Regions from separate parts of the Enterococcus sp. AZ109 genome, predicted to be linked through region 2. Evidence: predicted binding sites of a transcription regulator. Region 2 holds the regulator's gene; the other holds the start of a gene.
What was found. The regulator NrdR, encoded in region 2, represses ribonucleotide reductase genes. The targets are predictions, from matches to a motif close to ACACNATATATNGTGT.

Region 1 (8,068 bases), 700 kb from region 2:
TTGGTTTATTCATTTTAATTTGCTTAGCCTTTATTGATTCATGTGTTTAACGCGTGAAGAAATTTCTTTGTGACGACCGTGAACCATAGGACGTTGTTGTGGGTTGCCTAGGTAACCACAGGTACGTTTCACCACATCACAAGATTTCGGATCGTGATTTCCACATTGTGGGCATTCGAAGCCGCGTTTAGTTGGTTTGAAATCACCTTCAAAGTCGCATTCGTAGCAGCGATCGATCGGTGTGTTGGTACCAAGGTAACCGATACGGTCGTAGCCGTAATCCCAAACTGCTTCTAAGGCTGTTGGATTTTGCTGCAACACAGGATATTCGCAATAGTGTATGAACCCACCTGAACAGTATTTAGGATAATCCTTTTCAAAGTCCAATTTTTCAAATGGCGTGGGGTTCTTACGGACATCATAATGGAAACTATTCGTATAGTATTCTTTGTCTGTAATGTTATCAACGATGCCAAAACGTTCTAAGTCTAGACGACAGAAGCGGTCAGTCAAGCTTTCACTTGGTGTTGAGTACACACTGAAGTGGTAGCCGTATTCGTTGCCCCATGAGTCTGTATGTTGCTTTAAGTCTTTCAAAATATCTAAGGTAAATTCTTTGGCTTTAGGATCATTTTCCCAGTCACCACCAAAGAAGGCCGCCGCCGCTTCGTACAAACCAATGTAGCCTAATGAAATAGTTGCGCGTTTATTCTTGAACAATTCATTCACAGAGTCGTTGCGTTTCAATCGTTTGCCAAATGCACCATACTGATACAGGATTGGCGCATTTGCTGGGATAGCTTCTTTACAACGTTCGATACGGAAAACTAACGCATCTTTAGCTATTTGCAAACGTTCTTCCAACAGGCTCCAGAATTTACTGCGGTCGCCAGCAGCTTCCATGGCAATTCGTGGCAAGTTCAGCGTTACAACACCTAAGTTCATCCGGCCAACGTTGATTTCTTTGCCGTCTTCGTCTTTCCAGCCCTGTAAGAAGGAACGACAACCCATAGGTACTTTGAAACTACCAGTTAGTTCAACTAATTTATTGTAATTCAAAATATCCGGATACATGCGTTTAGTTGCGCATTCTAAAGCTAATTGTTTCACATCGTAGTTTGGATCAGTAGCTTCCAAGTTTACCCCACGGCGCAAAGTAAAAATTAGTTTAGGGAAGATCGCTGTGCGCTTTTCAATTCCCAGACCGTTAATCCGAATTTGTAGGATAGCTTTTTGGATTTCTCGTTCAAACCAATCTGTGCCTAAACCAAAACCAAGTGAGGTGAATGGTGTTTGTCCGTTGGAAGTGAACAGGGTATTGATTTCATATTCCAGACTTTGCATCGCATCGTAAATGTCTTTACGGGTTTTTTGTTTAGCATAGGCTTCACGCCGGTCTGGATTTTCAATCCATTCTTCGGCATCTTTCATGTGCTTGTCAAAGTTCAAGCGCGCAAAAGGTGCTAATAATTCGTCCACCCGGTCAGCTGAACAGCCGCCGTATTGGCTAGAAGCTACATTGGCAATAATCTGTGAGATTTGCGCAGTAGCCGTTTGGATTGATTTTGGACTTTCCACATCGGCATTCCCGATTTTAAACCCATTGTTTAACATGCCCTCGAAGTCAATCAAGCAGCAGTTGGTCATTGGGGTGTATGGATGGTAATCCAAATCGTGGTAATGAATGTCGCCTTTTTGATGGGCGTTGGCCACGTGAGGCGGCAGCATTTTCAAACCAATCGATTTGCCAACGATACCGGCAGTTAAATCCCGCTGGGTATTAAAGACATCGCTGTCTTTATTCGCATTTTCGTTTACAACAGATTGATCCTTGTTAATCAATTTGCCAATGGTAAAGTTAATGTCAGTTGCTTTGCTGCGGGCAAAGTCTCGTTGGGTCCGGTAGTTAATGTATTCCTCTGCCAATTCGTATTCATTGCTCTCCAGTAAAATGTGCTCTACAATGTTTTGAATTTCGTAGATTTTTACATTATCTGTGAACCGTTGGGCAAGCTCTCCGTCTATTCGTTCAACAATTGACTGGATGCGTCCGTGGGCCAAAGGATCAATTGTGCCATGGATTTTTGTCTCTGCTTTGATCAATGCATCGTAAATTTTTTGATCATCGAAGGCCACATGGCGGCCGTCGCGTTTGATGACTCTCATTTCCTTGAGAGTTGGTTGAACTTCGCTAGCTAAAGCGTCGTTGGTTCTCATTTCCATCATATCAACCACTCCATTCCTCTAAATTTCACTTCTTTATCATATAGTATTTTTTACTAGGTTGCAACGATATATAGTGGCAAAAATGCTTAAGAAAAGAAAAAACACACTATATATAGTGTGTTCTGAAATGAAAAGCTCAATGAAAACTACAGGCCATCGCCTTTGTTTTTGTGAAAAATAACGCAAAAAAAATTTGACCAATTTCTGACCAGATGACAAATTTGTCAGACAATCACTAGTCGTTGGTCACCTTATTTAGCCTTAGATATGATACCATAAAATGGAAGGATAAAACAGAAAAGTTCTGAGGAAATAGACTAATAATTTGTTAAAGGAAGTGAAAGGCTGATGCTAGCAGGCTTTGCTAGTCTTAAGCTTAAATAATATGAAGAAAATGATTGATGTGCAACATCTAAGTAAGAGCTACGGTGCTCGAACAGACAAAGTTAATGTATTAAGCGATCTAAATTTTTCGATTGAAGAAGGAGAATTTGTCGGAATTATGGGACCAAGTGGCGCAGGGAAAACTACCTTGATGAACATTTTATCTACTATATTATTGCCTACAATGGGGACTGTGAAGATTGATGGTCAGGATATCACTCAGATGAAGGACGGCCAAATGACCGATTTTCGGAGGGAAAAGCTCGGCTTTATATTTCAAGAGTTTAATCTGATTAATAGCTTGAGCGTAGCAGATAATATTTTGCTACCCCTGACAGTTGAGAAAATGTCTTACGAACAAATGCAACACCGTTTAACTCATTATGCTCGTATCTTGGGTATTGAAGGGATTTTGTCTCGTTACCCCGAAGAAATCTCGGTGGGGCAGCGTCAACGAACAGCAGCGGCTCGCGCCTTAATCACGCAGCCAAAAATTATTTTTGCTGACGAGCCGACTGGATCACTGGATTCGAAATCATCAGCGGATTTTTTACACTATTTAGCTGAAATCAATTTGCATGAAGATACAACGATTTTAATGGTTACGCATGATCCGTACACTGCTAGTTACTGTAATCGCGTACTTTTTATTAAAGATGGGCGTTTCTTTTCGGAAATCGTTCGTCGATCCTCAAGGCAAGCTTTCTTTGAGAAAGTGATAGATATGCAAGCAACTATTGGTGGAGGGGGGAAAACAAATGCTGATCAGATTGGCCTGGAAGAGTTTTAAGAAACAGGCTAGAGGGTATTTGTTGTTTTTCTTTAGTATGGTTTTTGCCGTGATGGTCTTTTATTCTTTTACCACCATGACTAATGAACAATTGCTGCAACGCAGTGCCGATACCACGCGCAATGTTATTTCGATGCTGGCTTTGGGCAATATGATGATTGTCTTTATTTTAATTTTCTTCATGCTGAGTGCTAGCCGATTTCTGATTGAAAATCGCCGTGAAGATATTGCTATTTTTCATTTGTATGGATTGAAGTATTATCAAATTTGCTTAGTCTTTATTTTTGAGCTGCTGTTTATCGGATTGCTTTCCTTTGTCAGCGGGATTTTGCTAGGAATTCTATTCTCACGGCTGTTCAGCATGATTCTGTTAAAGGCCATGGATCTTTCCTTACAGGTTACTTTTTTCTTTTCAACTAGTGCGGTTGCCGGGACGGGGTTGGTTTTGCTGGTGGTACTGGGTCTAGTTTCTTTTCAGACTTTATGGCTGGTCTCCAGCTATAAGTTAACTTCTAAGCGGAAGGAAAGAAAGCTCCACCGTCAGATTTCTAAGTTGAATGGCTGGAAAAATGGATTGGCTGTATTAGGTGTCACAATGCTGTTGCTTGGTTGGGCTGCGGCTGTCTACTATTTGACTATCGTAAGATCCTTGATTGAACGAGTCGGCTTTCTATTAGCTAATTTTTATACGATGATTGGCATCTTTACGTTGTGTGTAGTGGGCACCTACCTATTTTATGGTTATACTCTGCGTTGGTATTATAGTCGGAGAACCAAAACTAGTTATCAAAATCTACGTCTGCTTTCTCGCAGTGACAGCCTGTTTCGCTCTTACCGTGAACGAAATTTCTTGGGGTCGGTAACGATTCTGCTTGGACTGGCGCTAACTTTTTTAGGCGCTACTGCTGCCATGGTCTCGATTCAGATGGGGGGTGTGCCAGAACTAGCACCCGTTTCCTTAATGATGGATCATGAGGCCTTTGAAAAAATTCAACCGACACTTGAACAGAAGCTAACTTATGAGCATCAAACACTGACTTTTAAAACAGTTGGCGGATTGCAGAAGCTGGAATTTCCTGGTGAAGGAGTAGAGGAGCGACCCGAACCGATAGATTTAGTCGCGTTGTCTACTTATCAAAAGTTCCGCAAACTTAGTCCCAATCTGGCTCCAATAAGTTTAAACAGTTCTGTGTCAGCCGTGATGATGACACCATTTCAAACGATTTTCAAGGATTATTGGCATTACAGTCGGGATGTTCATTTGGTGGGTAGAAATTTGACTATTCAACAACTGGAAACGAATTATCTAGGTGATCCAACACTACGCTATGCCCGAAATTTATTAGTGGTGACTGACAATACCTTTGAAAACATCCAAGGAATCACTTACCAAATTGACGCAGTTGAAGTAGCTGATCAACAAGAAGACGTTTTGAATCAGTTAATAGCAAAAAATATAGAAGCCGATTGGATTGCACCAATTACTGCTGACTTAAATTGGCAGAACCAGCAGCTAACAGGAGAGGTTGTCGCAGGGGACTTTGGAGCAGAAAATCTTGATACGTATACTTCTTACCGCAGCAACTACACCACTTATCAGGAAACTTATCGGAAAAATCGTAGCAGTTCTGGTCTGTCGTTATTTGTCTTTACCTTTGTGGTGATGACCTTTATCATTATCACTGCCAGCACCGTCAGTTTGCGTCAATTGTCAGATACGAGTGAACAAAAAGAGCGTTACCGTTTGTTGAAACGTTTGGGGATTGGCCAAAAGAATTTGGAGCAGCTTATTTATCGAGAAAATCAGATGTTGTTCTTCCCACCAGTGCTTTTAGGGATGATCCATAGCTTTTTTGCCATCTATGTTCTTTCACAGGTGGTAGAAAGTGCCAATTATTGGTTTGTTTATCTATTCTTTGGAATCTTGTTTGTAGTTTACAGTATTTTCTTCTATTTAACATATCGCTATCAAAAAAAATTGCTGCTATAGAAAACAAACGCAGGCTGGGCTATCCAACCTGCGTTTGTTGCATCATTTATGAACCTACACAATCGCTCCGCCGCCATCAACAACAATAAATTGTCCAGTTGTATAGCTGGCACCATCACTTGAGAAGTAAATAATCGTTCCGTTCAATTCACCCTGTTTTCCAGGACGGCACATTGGGTTTGTACCATTGTATAAATTCAGGAAATCATCTGATTTAAACAAAGTATTTTCAGTCATTTCTGATTCGAACAAACCAGGTCCGATAGCGTTAACGGTAATATTGTATTTACCGTAAGAAGCAGCCATCCCTTTAGTTAAGCCCAGTACAGCTGACTTGCTGGCATTGTAAGAATGACGAATGAAGACATCTGCCTTGTCAGCAATAATAGCATTGATGGAAGCAACATTGACGATTCGGCCGTATTTGTTGTCCATCATATGAGGAACTACATATTTGCTTACCAAGAAAATCCCCTTGACGTTAACATTCATTGATTTGTCGAAGTCTTCAACGGATAATTGGTGCACACCACCGCCAACAGCGATTCCGGCATTGTTTAACAAAATATCCAAGTGTCCGAAATGATCAAATGCTTGCTGAATACCTGCTTTAACGCTTTCTTCATCGGTTACGTCCATTTTAATCGCTAAAACGTCGCGACCCATTTCCTTGATCTTTGCAGCAACTTCTTCTAGGCGTTCCAGTCTTCTTGCCAGTAAGACAACATCTGCGCCTGCTTCAGCGTAGGCGATAGCAGCATCTCGTCCCAAACCACTGCTGGCACCAGTAACGACTGCAACTTTTCCTGTTAAATCAAACATGTATACATCCCCTATCTATTATTTTAATAACAACTGTCAAGATCAACAATTGCCCTTATGAAAAGGTTACCAAAACTTTTGACTAGTTGTCAATACACCTAGTCAATTAAAGTTTTTTAGGGAAACGGCTGGTTCGGATCACTATTTTTTGTCGATCTTACTAACACATGAATGATCTTGAATAAATTATTATTAGTGAAATTACGTATGTTATGGTTTAATTTAAAGAAACTAAGTAAAGAAATCTATCAACCATTTTAGTACGAAGTGCAGACTCATATGTCTCAAAGATTTTATCGTGTTAGGAGACTGTTCGGCTTGATGTGCAAGAAAGGAATGATCCCATGAATGTAAAAGATATGCTAAAAATTCCATCTATGAAAGGTGCTAGGGTGTTATCCGGTGAGAATCAATTGGAGCGATTAGTCACGACGGTTTCTGTTTTAGAAGTTTCTGAGCCAGAGGCTTATGGAAAAATGCCTCTTAAAGGGGAGTATTCGGGGAACGAATTCGTTATCACTTCTTTTGCTCAAATCGCTGATAATCTTCAAAAGCAGCTAGAGATTGTTTCTATTTTACACCAGCATAATCAACTAGGGATTATTCTTTATTATGTAGGAATTATCATGCCAGAAGTATCTCCCCAGTTGATCAAAAAAATGGAAGAGCTTCAAATGATCTTGATTATTATGCCAGAAAATCGGATGGAACTGCGATATAGCGAAGTCATTACCGAAGTGTTGACGTATGTAAACAGCGAGGATTCTTGGTTGATAGAGCAGCAAGATATCCTGATGGAAACTATACGTAATTTACCCCAAAACCAGCATCAAATTGAAACGGGGCTAAGCATTTTATCTGATAAGTTAAAGTGCAGTCTTTTTTTGCTGAACGAGGAACAAGAGATACTGGTTTCAAAATCTTGGCCTAGGAGTTTAGATCAGCATTTGAGAGGGTATCTTCAGCAATCGGATGCAGCAAAACAAAAAAATGCAGTGATTGAATTGCAGCAATTACTTTATTTTTATACGAAAACACCTTTAGAATTGCCAACATTGCACCATGGATACTCATTGTCTGTTTTTAGAAAAGAGCCATTGTCAGATTCTCAGTTGTGTAGTTTACAAAGGATGATTGAAGGAATGATCAAGTTTTTTGGAGAAGAGCAATTGTTGAATACTAGCCAGCAATTCTTTTTTGCTTGTCAAACAAAGGACTTTAACATGGCTGAGCTCTTAGCAAAAAAAGCTGGAATCCGCGTGAATCAACCGTTAGATTTCTACTGTTTTTACAAGGAGCAGGGTGAAGGACGCTTAAAAGAGTTAGTCAAAGAATACCAAAACAACTTATATTACCAAGATGCAAAATTTGAATGGTTGATAGGGAATTCGACGAGTATAAAAAAAGGTGAGCAATCAATAACAGAGACTCCTGCTGAGTTCTTATTTCAAGCCAAACATATCTCTTCTTTCGCAATTGTCCATCAGCAAATGCAGCTGATTGAGAACAATTTGAACGATCTAATCCGGGTGTTTCCGAAAGCATCGGTGTTTGTTCCTGAAGATCTAAGTTTATTGATGGATGTAGGAACTAATTTTGTTCCTATTAAGTTACTTCAGTATCTAAAAGAAGCAGAGATGATCGAAACCTTAGCTGCCTACTTTTTAGATTATGATGAAAGCATAAATCAAACTGCTGAAGCACTATTTCTGCATAATAATACGATAAAATATCGTCTTAAAAAGGCGCAAGAACAATTAGATGTGTCTTTTTCACATACTTCCTCTCGTTATCTATTGGTAAAAAGTTTGATTCATTATCGTAAATATTGTTGATATAAAGAGTCGTTTGTCGAT
Region 2 (8,068 bases):
TTCTTTCAGGAGATCGTGACTTAACTCAGTTAGCTAATGATAAGGTTACTGTAGACATTACAGTAAAAGGTGTTAGTGATATTGAGTCTTATACACCTGAACATGTAGCTGAAAAATATGATGGTCTTACACCTAATCAAATCATTGACATGAAAGGATTAGCTGGTGACACCTCAGATAATTACCCTGGGGTGACTAAAATTGGTGAAAAAACTGCGATTAAGTTGCTGAAAGAATATGGTAGTGTCGAAGGTGTTTATGAACACATCGATGAAATGAAACAAAGCAAGATGAAGGAAAACTTGATTAATGACAAAGAACAAGCCTTTCTTTCAAAAGAACTGGCAACGATTGTTACAGATGCACCCGTTACAATTTCGTTGGAAGAGCTGGCTTATTTTGGTAAGGACATGGACAAATTAGTTTCCTTCTATAAAGAGATGGACTTTAAACAGTTCTTGAGCAAGTTGAATGTAGAAGAAGAGCAAGTAGAGATGGAAGATATCATTTATCAAGTAGTAAATGAATATGATGCGTCCATGTTCTCCGCAGATTCAGTTTTGTATGTGGAAATGCTGGAGGATAACTACCACACAGCCGATATTGTGGGTATTGCTTGGGGGACCAAAAAGAAAGTGTACGTAACTGACGACTTGGCAATTTTTGAGAATGCTGACTTTAAAGCTTGGCTGGAAACGGCTAACGGTAAAAAAGTGTATGATGCAAAACGGACTTATGTTGCATTGAATCGTTACATCACAAAAACTGAAGGCATTAACTTTGATGTGTTGCTTGCTGCCTATTTACTAGATACTAATGATAATAGTAACGATATTGCAGGAGTAGCCCAGCATTACGGGTACACAGAGATCCAACCAGACGAACAGGTTTATGGAAAGGGTGCAAAAAAAGGTCTGCCAGAAGACGAAGAGGTCTTTTATAATCATTTGGCTCGTAAAGTTAATGCGATCCACTTTTTAAGTAATCACCTAGAAAAAGGTCTAGAAGAAAAGAAACAAGATGAACTGTTTTACAAAATGGAATTGCCATTGTCCCGTATTCTAGCTGAAATGGAAATCATGGGGATTACAGTTGATGCACAACGTCTTCAAAATATGCGTGGGGAATTTTCAGCACGACTGCAAGATATCGAGCAAAGAATCTATGAAGAAGCCGGTGAAGAGTTCAATATTAATTCGCCGAAACAATTAGGGGTTATTCTATTTGAGAAGATGGAATTGCCAGTAATTAAGAAAACTAAAACGGGGTATTCTACTGCAGTGGATGTTTTAGAACAGTTGCAAGAGCAAGCGCCGATAGTGGCAGATATTTTAAATTACCGCCAAATTGCTAAGATTCAATCGACGTATGTTGAGGGCTTATTAAAAGTAATTCAGTCTGATAATAAAGTGCATACCCGCTACTTGCAGACATTGACACAAACAGGACGCTTAAGCTCGGTGGATCCTAACCTGCAAAATATTCCGATACGGTTGGAAGAAGGCCGCAAGATTCGAGAAGCTTTTGTGCCTAGTGAGAAGGACTGGCTGATTTACTCTTCGGACTATTCACAAATTGAGTTACGAGTGTTGGCCCATATTTCGGGTGACAAGCATTTAATCGAGGCTTTCAAAGAAGGGATGGATATCCACGCCAGCACAGCAATGCGAATTTTTGGTATTGAGAAAGATCAAGTGACACCGAATATGCGTCGCGATGCGAAAGCAGTGAACTTTGGGATTGTTTATGGGATATCTGATTATGGTTTGTCTCAAAACTTAGGAATTTCTCGTAAAGCTGCCCAAGAGTATATTGATACGTATTTTGAGAATTATCCTGATGTGAAACGTTATATGGAAGAAAGTGTTCGTGAAGCAAAAGATCTAGGTTATTCAGCGACACTCTACAATCGTCGCCGGTATCTTCCAGATATTAATTCTCGAAATTTCAATGTTCGCTCGTTTGCTGAACGAACAGCCATCAACACCCCTATTCAAGGTAGTGCAGCAGATATTTTAAAATTAGCGATGATTGAACTAGCTAAGCGCTTAAAAACTGAAAAACTACAAGCTAATATGCTATTACAAGTGCATGATGAGTTAGTGTTTGAAGTACCTGAAACGGAGTTAGAAACATTGGATCAGTTGGTTAAAGAAGTAATGGAAAATACTGTGCAACTAGATGTTCCATTAATCACAGACAGCAGTTGGGGAAAAACTTGGTATGAAGCAAAATAACTAAAAGCTGGAAAATTTCCAGCTTTTCCCTTAGGAGTGACAAATAATGCCAGAATTACCAGAAGTTGAAACAGTCCGTAGAGGCTTAGTTTCATTAGTTATCGGAAAAACCATCAGTGAAGTTGATGTGCTGTGGCCTAAAATAATTGAATCACCTGAAGTGGATCAGTTTCGTAACGAGTTAGTGGGAGAGACGATTGAATCTGTAGGTCGAAGAGGGAAATACTTGATTTTTCACTTTACTCATTACGATATGGTTTCACATTTACGGATGGAAGGAAAATATGAGTTTTTTTCTAAAGCAACGCCATTAGATAAACATAGCCATGTACGTTTTATTTTTACTGATGGATCTGAATTGGTTTACCATGATGTGCGTAAGTTTGGTCGAATGAGTTTAATGAAGAGGAATACAGGTTTAGAGTATAAAGGTATTCAACAATTAGGACCTGAACCTACTGAGGAGACCTTTGATGTAGTTGAATTTGAAAAACGCTTGAACAAGGCGCATACAATGATTAAACCTTTGCTGCTAAATCAGAAAATCGTAGCTGGTCTGGGTAATATCTATGTTGACGAGGTACTTTGGCTGGCTAAAATCCATCCTGAACAACCTGCGAATACCTTAACTAGAAAAGAAATTGAGGTATTGCACCAAGCAATTATTTCTGTGATTACTAAAGCTAAGGAAGCTGGAGGCACAACGATTCGGACATACTTGAATGCTCTTGGCGAAGCCGGACACTTTCAACAAGAGCTTAATGTTTACGGGCAAACTGGGAACCCCTGTCCACGTTGCGGTACACCGATTGCCAAAACAAAAGTTGCTCAACGTGGTACTCATTACTGTCCCCACTGTCAACAATTGAAGAGGTGAAAACATGAGTTATGTGTTAGGAGTTACTGGTGGTATTGCCAGCGGGAAATCAACGGTAGTAAAGATATTTCGAGAGGCTGGATTTCCAGTTGTAGATGGCGACATTGTAGCGCGCCAAGTGGTTGAACCGGGCACACCTGGATTAGCAGCACTAATAGATGTTTTTGGCGGAGAAATTATCACATCAGCCGGAACACTTAATCGCAAAAAATTAGGGAATCTCATTTTTTCAGATGCTAAGGAACGTCAAAAGCTTAATCATACTCTAGATCCTTATATTCGTGATGAAATCGATCAACAAATCAACACAGCCAAACTCGATAGCCCATTAGTAATTGCAGATATTCCACTATTATTCGAGGGACATTATGAAAGAAAAATGGACGCTGTGGCGGTAGTATATGTCGATCAAGCCACGCAGATGCAAAGACTAATGCGTAGAAATAATCTGACGGAAACCGAAGCGACAAGTCGCATCCGAAGTCAAATGTCTTTAGAAGAAAAAAAACAACTTGCCGATTTCGTTTTTGATAATCGTGGGAGCATGGAAGAAACAAAGCACCAGGTAATTCAATGGTTAAAAAAACAAGACTTTGACTAATAAAGATTTTCAAAAAACACAACAAAGCTTTTTTTAGCCATTGGGATATGATAAACTCGTGTTACAATAAAATAATATCATCTGAGAGGTGAAAAACATGCGTTGCCCAAGATGTAATCATAATAACTCCAGAGTCATTGATAGTCGGCAAACTGATGATGGACGCGCTATTCGAAGACGACGAGAATGTGAAAATTGTGGTTTCCGCTTCACGACCTTTGAACGAATTGAAGCCGTACCACTTTTAGTAATTAAACGTAATGGTGATCGAGAAGAATTTAATCGCGACAAAATTTTGCGTGGATTAATTCGTTCAGCTGAAAAACGACCTGTCGCTATGGAACAAATGGAACAAATAGTGGACCATGTAGAAAACCGTGTTCGCAGTTTAGGTGAAAATGAAGTATCGACCAGCCAGATTGGTGAGTATGTCATGGAAGACCTGATGAATGTAGATGAAATTGCGTACATTCGCTTTGCTAGCGTTTATCGTCAGTTCAAAGATATGTCGGTTTTCTTGAAAGAATTACAAGAAATCGTGGATAAAGCAAAATCCACAGATGCAAAAGAATAGACTGCTTTATGAAGGAAAGTATAGCAATTCGAATGGTTAACATAGATTTATTTAGGGGGCTAGTTTGTGACATCTGAATTAAAGCCAACGACGATTTACACTGTCTATGGCAGTCCTCAGCTTGATGAAAGTCGCCAACAATCTTTACTTTTTTTATACCAGCCGATTATCGGTGCTGAAGCATTAAGCCTTTATTTGAGCTTATCAGGAGACATTACCATCGAAGGCAAAAGTCCTGAGTTGATGCATGCTGATTTGTTAGCAGCGATTGACAATGGGTTAGCAGCTATGGTAAAAGGACGAGAAAAATTAGAGGGTATAGGTTTAATGACTACCTACCAAAAGGAAGACTCTGATTTAGGGTTACTAATGTATTACCAGTTAATAAATCCTTTGACCCCGACTACGTTTTTTCAAGACGCGCTAATGTGCTATTTGCTAGTGGAAAAAATTGGTGAAAGGCGGTTTCAACGTTTAGTTGATCGCTTCCGTCCTAAAAGTATTCCAACAGAAGGATTAACAAACATTACTAAACGTTTTCGTGATGTTTATCGTTTTGAAGAAGACCGTTTTGAGTCAAATGCTGAGCTGTTTGATGATACTCACGAGAAATTTATTATGCCAGAAACACCTACCAGTAAGTTTGACTGGAAATTTTTCCGTCAACAATTAAAAAAATTCAATCTGAATTTAGCTGAGGATGATCAAGAAAAACTTGATGCGTTACATCAAATGTATGGAATTGATGAGATGGAAATGTTAGATTTTGCTGTGAAATCTAGCGAGAGAAATCAAATTCAACTGCCGTTTTTACGAAAATTAATTGTAAAATCAAAGCAAGCGAAAATAGCCCCTGTTCAGAATTCGACAGAGATGTCAGCCACAACGACACTTTCTGAAGGTTTTTCGAAGGCGGAACAAGAAATTATTCGGCAAAGTGAAACAATCCCACCGATTAAATATTTGCAAGCGATCAAGAAACAAAAGGGTGGCTATGAAACTAATCAAGAAATTCGCTTAATTGAAGATCTTCTCAGTCGTCATTTATTTCCGAATAGTGTAGTAAATATTTTAATCAATTATATTTTAGTGATACAAAATCAAGCGATAATTAATCAAAATTATCTGAATGCGATCGCTAATGACTGGGCACAAAGAAAAATCCAACGACCTGAAGAAGCTATAGTGCACGTTCGCCAGGCAGATCAAAAACTAGTGAAGAAAACAAGTTCGGGTCGCCGAAATACCGGAGTTCGTAAGACACCAGGCCGAAAAGAAACGCTGCCATCACATATTAAAGAACCGCCGAAAGAGAAAAAAATTAGTCCAGAAAAAGAGGCTGAACTCAATCGTAAGTTGGCAGAATATTTGAACAAAGAGGGTGAAAGTTAATGGAAGATGTAGGCAAAGAGTTAAACCGAATTATAAAATCTCGTGGTGTAGATGGACGCTATCGCGAAATGATGCAAGAAGTGTTGCAGGATACCGATGTCCGCAGCTTCATTGAATTGCATAAGGCTAAGTTGACACAAGAAGATATTGAAAAATCATTTGCTAAGCTGTATGAATTTGTTCAAGAAAAGAAAAAATTTTTAGCGAATGATCCTACGATGATAGCTCCTGGGTATGAACCTAAATTAGCTCTTAACTTTCACTTTATTGATGTTACTTATGTGCCGACAGATGAGTTATTGAAACGTAAAAAAGAAGAAGAAATTCGTAACCGGATTAATTCAGTCGATATGCCTAAGGACATTCGTCAAGCTTCAATACGCACCTTTGAGGTAACCTCTGGAAGAAGTGAAGCGTTGGAAGCTGCCTTGGACTTTATCAACCTGTATCATGCAACGCCAAAAGATTTTCACAAATCTTTATATTTAGTTGGGGATTTTGGAGTAGGAAAAACTTATTTACTAGGTGCAATGGCTCATGAACTGGCAGTAAAAGGACATGAGACAACATTAGTTCACTTTCCAACTTTTGCCAGTGAAATGAAACAAGCGATCTCTACGGATAAAGTGGGACCAAAGTTGGATGAAGTAAAACGAGCCCCCATTTTAATGATTGATGATATTGGCGCTGATTCAATGAGTGCTTGGATTCGAGATGATATTCTTGGAGTCATTCTTCAATATCGGATGCAGGAACAATTGCCAACGTTCTTTTCATCTAATTTTGACATGCTGCAGTTGGAAGAACACTTGTCTGTTACCCAACGAGGAGATGAAGAACCGTTAAAAGCCAAACGGATTATGGAACGAATTCGCTATCTAAGTAAAGAAATTTGGATGATTGGTGAGAATCGGCGAAACGGTTAAAAAAGAATTTGCTGAGAAAAAACAAAATGCCCCATTAAAAAGCGAAGCCGATTCGTCTTTTTTTGGGGTGCTTTTTTTGATGAGTGCTATAATTAAAGACAGGAAGTGACTTAATGAATGCCAATGAATTATCGCCACGTTTACAAATAGTGGCAAACTACGTACCACAGGATGCACGATTAGCAGATATTGGTTCAGACCATGCTTATTTACCGGTTGCTCTCGTGCTAAATAAAAAAATCCAGTATGCAATTGCGGGTGAAGTGGTTCAAGGACCTTATGAAGCGGCACAAAGACAAGTAGCTAAAAATGGACTGGATCAATCGATTGAAGTCCGCTTGGCAGATGGTTTAGAAGCAGTTTTTTTAAAAGATCATATAAATGCTATCACGATTTGTGGAATGGGCGGCGTATTGATTCGCGATATTTTAGCTCGTGGTAAACATCTCCAGCGATTGTCGGGTACCGAAAAACTTATACTTCAACCCAATGTGGGTGAAAAGCAATTGAGAAAATGGTTGGCAGCCGAAGGTTATACAATTACTGCTGAAGAAATTTTGGAAGATCATCGCAAGGTTTATGAAGTAATTGTGGCAGAAAAATTGGAAGATCCTGTCGAGTATGCACCACAGGAATTGTTGTTTGGTCCGTTTTTGTTGAATGAGCGGTCTGAAATTTTTTTAGAAAAATGGCAACGTCAGCTTACTAAGCTGGAAAAGGTTCGCGCAAATTTAGCAAGAAGTGATCAGCAGCTAACTGAAAAAATTAAACAAGTTGAGCAAGAAATTCAATGGATTCAGGAGGTTTTACATGAAAGCAAGTAAATTTATTGAGCGTTTTAACCGGTATTGTCCAGAATGGTTAGCTGAAGAAGGCGATCCGGTCGGCTTACACATTGGAACATTAAACAAGGATATTCAACGGGTGATGATGAGCCTAGACGTGCGTCCAGCGGTAGTAGCTGAGGCTATCGATAAAAAAATTGATTTACTGGTGGTGAAGCATCCACCAATTTTTCGCCCGATTGATCGTTTAGTAACGGATGATGTTCAGACTAAGATGTACGCTGATTTATTGAAGCATGATATAGCTGTTTATGCGGCCCACACCAATATGGACATTATTCCCGATGGATTGAACGATTGGTTTTGCGAACTGTTGGGAGTTGAGGATACAACTTATTTAGTTGAAAGTCATTCGATCCCTATGAAAAAACTGGCGGTTTATGTTCCGATGGATCAAGCAAAAGAGATGCGCGAAGCTTTAGCCAACGCCGGTGCTGGGAAGCAAGGAAACTATAAAGCGACTTCATATACTTTATCAGGTACTGGGCGTTTTACGCCGGTTGGAGATGCAAATCCCACTATTGGCGAAGTAAATCAGCCAGAACAAGTCCAAGAAAGTAAAATTGAGGTTATTTTTCCGGAAACGATCGAGAATCAAGTTGTGTCTGCGATGCTG

Region 1: the regulator NrdR is predicted to act here: its motif matches at 2,330-2,345, upstream of nrdD (anaerobic ribonucleoside-triphosphate reductase).

The regions. Positions count from the first base shown of each region.
Region 1 covers NZ_JBIOSF010000001.1:1,186,701-1,194,768, reverse strand. The annotation lists gene nrdD (anaerobic ribonucleoside-triphosphate reductase) at 31-2,226, opposite strand; gene IGI42_RS05700 (ABC transporter ATP-binding protein) at 2,612-3,400, shown strand; gene IGI42_RS05695 (FtsX-like permease family protein) at 3,369-5,390, shown strand; gene IGI42_RS05690 (SDR family NAD(P)-dependent oxidoreductase) at 5,445-6,212, opposite strand; gene IGI42_RS05685 (PucR family transcriptional regulator) at 6,557-8,047, shown strand.
Region 2 covers NZ_JBIOSF010000001.1:488,840-496,907, reverse strand. The annotation lists gene polA (DNA polymerase I) at 1-2,237, shown strand, start outside; gene mutM (DNA-formamidopyrimidine glycosylase) at 2,284-3,114, shown strand; gene coaE (dephospho-CoA kinase) at 3,119-3,715, shown strand; gene nrdR (transcriptional regulator NrdR) at 3,813-4,289, shown strand; gene IGI42_RS02350 (replication initiation and membrane attachment family protein) at 4,356-5,681, shown strand; gene dnaI (primosomal protein DnaI) at 5,681-6,607, shown strand; gene IGI42_RS02340 (tRNA (adenine(22)-N(1))-methyltransferase) at 6,721-7,431, shown strand; gene IGI42_RS02335 (Nif3-like dinuclear metal center hexameric protein) at 7,418-8,068, shown strand, end outside.